One region of the Lysinibacillus sp. NPDC056220 genome, then DNA from elsewhere that is predicted to be linked to it. Evidence: riboswitches for the same ligand, from Rfam matches in the RefSeq annotation. Region 1 holds a riboswitch; the other holds the start of a gene.
The links. A riboswitch is a leader RNA that binds a small molecule or an ion and turns the genes downstream of it on or off. The one in region 1 is predicted to bind thiamine pyrophosphate.

Region 2: it holds a riboswitch for thiamine pyrophosphate, as region 1 does, so the genes downstream of both, thiC (phosphomethylpyrimidine synthase ThiC) here and thiT (energy-coupled thiamine transporter ThiT) in region 1, are expected to answer to the same signal.

What each region holds. Positions count from the first base shown of each region.
Region 1 is NZ_JBMOXD010000008.1:79,027-82,223, forward strand. Features, by position in the region: gene ACOZBY_RS19180 (AAA family ATPase) at 1-562, shown strand, start outside; gene ACOZBY_RS19185 (hypothetical protein) at 603-725, opposite strand; gene ACOZBY_RS19190 (DUF4870 domain-containing protein) at 782-1,105, opposite strand; TPP riboswitch at 1,232-1,339, shown strand; gene thiT (energy-coupled thiamine transporter ThiT) at 1,474-2,034, shown strand; gene map (type I methionyl aminopeptidase) at 2,206-2,961, shown strand; gene ACOZBY_RS19205 (hypothetical protein) at 2,990-3,197, opposite strand, start outside.
Region 2 is NZ_JBMOXD010000009.1:14,913-18,109, reverse strand. Features, by position in the region: gene ACOZBY_RS19515 (methyl-accepting chemotaxis protein) at 1-9, shown strand, start outside; gene ACOZBY_RS19510 (AEC family transporter) at 437-1,366, shown strand; TPP riboswitch at 1,440-1,554, shown strand; gene thiC (phosphomethylpyrimidine synthase ThiC) at 1,696-3,197, shown strand, end outside.

The DNA.
Region 1 (3,197 bases):
TTTACTTGAGAGTGAGGCTGGACGTGTAAAGGAGCTATATGGCTTATTAAATGGGCAAAATTCGAAAAAGCTGTCCTTTGAACGATATATTCAAATAAATTATTTAGATCAAATTACAGAGGCAGCCAATATTCGCCTTAATCATTTATCGAATGGTCAATTTGAGCTTAGACGCTCAGACAGACTTGAAAAGCATGCAAAGCAAAGTGGACTTGGGCTTGATGTATATGATGCTTACACAGATCAATTACGAGATGTCAAAACGTTATCTGGTGGTGAAAAGTTCAATGCGTCATTAAGTCTTGCTCTGGGAATGGCGGATGTTATTCAAAGCTTCCAAGGCAATATTCATATTGAAACTATGTTTATTGATGAGGGCTTTGGCTCGCTCGATGAGGAATCATTAAATAAAGCAATAGACACCTTAATCGATTTACAAGATTCTGGCCGAATGATTGGCGTCATCTCCCATGTGCCTGAATTAAAATCCGCGATGCCAGCCGTTTTACATGTCGAAAAAACATTAAACGGACATAGTCAAACACACTTTGAAATAAAATAAAGGAAGGTGTATTTCCGGCTTAAGGAAATACACCTTCCTTTCATTTTTTCCGAGGACTGACTGTAGAAGTTGTCCCTTTTTTTGCTGCCATCACTTTTTTTACAATCGGTATAACAATCGGCGCTAATTTAACAGCGGTTTTTACTACCTTTGATACTTTCATTAAAAACACAGCTCCTTTTTTAATTACTTCTACCTGTTTATTCTAAAAGTAAAACATTAGCGGATAACTCGAACGGCTTGAATAATATTCCATATTACGATTCCGAGCGAGACAATTCCGTAAATGGCGAACGAAATGAACCAAACGATCATTACTGTACTATTACTTGAAGTGGGATCTAAACTAAAGGTAGAAAACACAAAGACAATGAAAAATAATATACCAAATACAAAAGGAATTAAATGAGACACTAGTGCGCGAATGGAATGTCTTTTGATATCAGCATCTTTCGAAACGAAATAAACAATCAATGGTACGATGAAAGGAGCAAAGAAAATACTGAGATAGCTGAAGGCAGATAAAATTTTTTGGTTCTCCATAGTTGTACCTCCTTTTTTAATATTTACGCATGGAAATCAGCAAAGTTTCAAAAATTAAGTATGGAAGAGGTTGTAATCATTCCATGCTTTGCGTACAATGTAATTATTCAAAGTAAATTCAGATGTAACGACCACAAGGGGAGCTGATGATGTCAGCTGAGACTGGGCACGTAATGCCTTTACTCTTTGAACCTGTAAGCTAGCACTTACGTAGGGATGTGGATAGAAACCGACACTTGTACGATGTGAGGCTCTGTCCTGGCATCGTTTTTTCATTCTTGAAAATAATAAGATGTCAGAGAGAATCAAATCAGCGCTTTTCTATTCCTGCTCTTGTATCCTACATCGGAACAAAGGAGAGAATATGTATGGACAAAAAAAGACTATTAATGTTAGTGGAGATTGCAATATTTGCAGCAATTGGCCTTGTGCTGGATCAGGTCTCGTTTAAAGTATGGGCACAAGGTGGCTCTGTTAGTCTTGTCATGGTACCAATTATGTTAATTGCTATTCGCTGGGGCTTAGTAGCTGGCCTAACAACAGGCTTACTTGTAGGTGTTATGCAAACCATGTTTGGCGCTTATATTGTACACTGGCTTCAAGGGTTACTAGATTATGGCGTCGCTTTCACAGTTGTAGGATTAGCAGCCATTGTGCGCAGACCTTTACTAGAGGCAGCAAGTCAACTAAACAAAACGAAAATGGCACTTTATATTATTTTAGGTACTGTGTTTGCAGGCTTCTTGCGTTATGTAGCACATACTACTGCTGGGGCTGTATTTTTTGCGGAGTATGCCGGCGATCAAAATGCATGGATTTATTCGATTATTTATAATGGTACATATATGCTTCCTGCTACAGTATTAACAGCCATTGTGGGAGTGTTATTATTCACAGCGGCTCCACAACTTATGCAACGTAAAGCATAATGCCATCCCCCTTCATGTTGGTGAAGGGGTTTTTTATATAGTTATAAGAGAATAGCGCTTTTTGCACTTTGCCAAGGAGGCACGCATACAATATTTAAAGCGTTTAGCGTTATACGTATAAAAAGTTATGTTATATTAAAGAGTAGATATTAGATGAAAGGGACGTTATACATGATTGTAAAAACGCAAGAAGAGATTGAAGCTTTTAAAAAAATTGGACGCATTTGTGCGGAGATCCGTGAAACAATGAAGGCTGCTACAAAACCAGGTGTCACAACACTTGAACTAGATGAAATTGCCGGTCGAATGTTTGCTGAGGCAGGTGCGATTTCTGGACCAAAAGGAGAATATGACTTCCCAGGATATACTTGTATTAGTGTCAACGAGGAAGTAGCGCACGGTATCCCAGGTAAACGTGTTATTCAGGAGGGAGATATCGTTAATATCGATGTTTCAGGCTCTTTAGATGGCTACTTTGCCGACACAGGTATTTCTTTTGTAGTCGGTGATGGCTATGAAGATAAAGAAAAACTATGTCGTGTTGCCAAAGATGCTTTTGATCGTGCAATGACAAAGGTAAAGGCTGGCTCTAAATTAAATCAAATTGGCAAGGCGGTAGAGCGCGAGGCGAATGCTAATGGCTTAACAGTTATCATGAATTTAACAGGCCATGGTTTAGGTCGTTCTTTACATGATGAGCCAAATCACATTTTAAATTATTATGATGCATGGGACTCTACGATTATGAAAGAAGGCATGGTTCTTGCAGTTGAGCCATTTATCTCTGCAAAAGCAGAGCATATAGTAGAAGCTGGTGATGGTTGGACATTCATAACACCCGATAAGTCTCTTGTTGCTCAAATTGAGCATTCAGTGATTGTTACAAAAGATAAACCAATTATCCTCACTTCATTAGACGAAGACTAGGATGACACAAAAAATCCTGCTCACCAAATTACTTTTGGTAGGCAGGATTTTTTTTAATGAATAAAATGCCAACAAAGAGTACACCACATAAAAATAACGCAGCGGTTGTTACGAGTAGCTCATCAAAACCATTATGTAAAGCGATTCCTATATAAGCCCATATAAAAACACTTGGATACATGATATCAAAGTGATGAAAGCGGATATGTAGCGCAATGACTCCACCTAATGTCAGT
Region 2 (3,197 bases), on a different contig from region 1:
CTTGCGTAAAGAAAAAACTGCTTAGAACCTTTAAGTAGTCTCAGACTGTTGATAAAAGGAATCGAGAAGTTGATGCTCGATTCCCTTTTCATTTTTTACTTATTTCAAATGGACCTTTGTTGCTCGATCATGTACAGCTCAAGCATAAAAAGCTTACCACGTCCAAGCTGACAGTATCTTCAAGTCTCCTTTAAGACAAGTTCAATTGTTCTGCATTTTGGCATACCAATCCTAAATGACGTTAAATAAGTTTTGATGATTCTTATATTCTGGACATTGCTCGAGTTCATTGATTTGAGCTTTTGAATTTTTGCAACCATTAGAACGAAGCGCGACCCCGCCCATAGTGTAAATCAACGGTTTTAATTATGAAAGTAAGTGGCATTGACCTAGTGCAATATCGACACTACTATTAAAAGGGAGGGGGGACATCAATATGGTGTATCTTGGAATGATTTTTTTTCAAATTGTTGCACCTATTTTAGTATTACTTGTACTAGGGGCCATTCTACAAAAGAAATTTCGCTTTAACTTAAAAGCATTATCACAGCTAATTACATATTGCTTTATGCCAGCGGCTGTGTTTATAAATTTATATGAAACGAGTATAAAGCTGTCTGTGCTAGGGGAAGTCGGGTTGTTTATTGTACTTTTTATTGGTAGTCAAATGCTACTCAGTCACTTTTTAGCGAAAGGGCTTGGACTAGCTAATACGGAGGCGGCTGTTTTTAAAAATAGTGTAGTACTCATTAACTCTGGAAACTATGGTATTCCAGTAGCTCAAATGATTTTTGCCTCTCAACCTATTGGTGTAGCCATCCAGGTTATACTCGTTATCTTTCAAAACATGACTACGTATACGTATGGTTTATATAATTTAATTTCGTCTACTAAATCAGGCATGACGATTCTAAAAGATTTTATAAAAATGCCAATTATTCACGCTTTAATAATTGGTGTGGCAATGAATTATTTTGATATTGGCATTCCTCCGTTTATTAAAATACCAATAGACCATGTAGCGGATGGTTTTATTGCCGTTGCATTAATCACGCTGGGCGCGCAATTGTCTCAGCTGGAAATTAAAACTATGTTTAATAAAACAGTCTTCGTCAGCTGCTTGACTCGATTAATTATCGGACCAGCTGTTGCTTTAGTCATTATCTTTGCACTGGGATTAAATGGGGTCGTAGCACAATCATTATTTATAGCGAGTGCTTTTCCCACATCCCGCAACAGTTCAAGTCTAGCATTAGAATATGATATAGAGTCGGCAACAGCTGCACAAACCGTTTTATTTTCTACCATTGTGAGTTGTATAACGGTCACGATTGTGATTTATATCGCTGATGTATTGTTTACTTAATAGAATGGCAAAAATATTTAAATGATAGCTTCCATCTCTTAGCAATATCTGCTACACTAGCATCAAACTGAATAGTATTAACTAGGGGAGTCTGATGAGTCAGGCTGAGAGGGAAACGCATAGAGGTTTCTTGACCCTTTGGACCTGATCTGGCTCATACCAGCGTGGGAAAGTTAAGAAGCTATTGCCTATTACGTGCAATCAATAGACCCTTTACATTCATGGCCGGATCCAATCATTATGTTGGATTCGGCCTTTATTTATTTTCCTTTTGGGGTGAGCTAGATTCGGTCCTTACTTAAAATACATTTAAGGGAGAGAAGTAGCTCATGTCAGCGATTAGTGAAAAGAACATTATGATTATGTCTAACTTTGAAGGAAGTAAAAAGGTTTATGTGGAAGGATCACGTCCAGATATTTTAGTACCAATGCGTGAAATTACATTAAGTCCGACGACGGGTAGCTTTGGAGATGAAGAAAATGCCCCTATTCGGGTGTATGATACGAGTGGCCCGTATACTGATCCTGCATTTCATGTGGATATTACAAAGGGCTTACCGGCTTTACGAAGTACTTGGATACAAGAGCGAGGAGATGTGGAGGAATATGAAGGGCGTACCATTAAACCTGAGGATAATGGCTTCCGTCGCGCAGATGATCCACGTATCCAAGAAAATGTCTTTCCTGAATTGATGAGAATGCCTTTACGTGCAAAAAGAGGGAAAAATGTAACACAGTTGCATTATGCTAGAAAGGGAATTATTACACCTGAGATGGAGTTTGTAGCGATACGAGAAAATATGGACCCTGATTTCGTGCGTTCAGAGATTGCAGCAGGTCGAGCTATTATGCCCTCCAATATTAATCATCCGGAGGCAGAGCCGATGATTATCGGTCGTAACTTCCATGTGAAAATTAATGCGAACATTGGAAATTCAGCCGTATCATCTTCGATTGCAGAGGAAGTCGAAAAGATGACATGGGCTACACGCTGGGGTGCAGATAATATTATGGATCTATCAACTGGCAAGCATATTCATACAACGAGAGAATGGATTATTCGAAATGCCGCAGTACCTGTTGGAACAGTACCAATCTATCAGGCATTAGAAAAGGTAAATGGTGTAGCTGAAGATTTAACGTGGGAGGTATACCGTGATACGCTTATTGAACAAGCAGAGCAAGGGGTAGATTATTTCACTATTCATGCGGGTGTTCTTTTACGTTATGTTCCTCTTACAGCAAACCGGGTAACGGGCATTGTGTCTCGGGGAGGCTCCATTATGGCGCAATGGTGTTTATACCATCATCAAGAAAACTTCCTCTATACTCATTTTGAGGAAATATGTGAAATTATGAAAACTTATGATGTAGCCTTCTCATTAGGAGATGGCTTACGCCCAGGGTCAATCGCGGATGCAAACGATGAAGCGCAATTTGCGGAGCTTGAAACATTAGGTGAGTTAACCCAAATAGCATGGAAGCATGATGTTCAAGTAATGGTGGAGGGGCCAGGTCACGTTCCAATGCATTTGATTAAAGAAAATATGGACAAGCAATTAGAGGTTTGTAAGGAAGCGCCCTTCTACACATTAGGCCCATTGACAACAGATATTGCTCCAGGTTATGACCATATTACATCTGCTATTGGAGCGGCAATGATTGGTTGGTTTGGTACAGCTATGCTCTGTTATGTGACACCGAAGGAACATCTAGGATTACCTAATCGGGAGGATGTTCGAGTAGGGGTTATTACTTATAAGATTGCTGCACATGCTGCAGATTTGGCAAAAGGGCACCCAGGTGCACAACAACGCGATGATGCACTGTC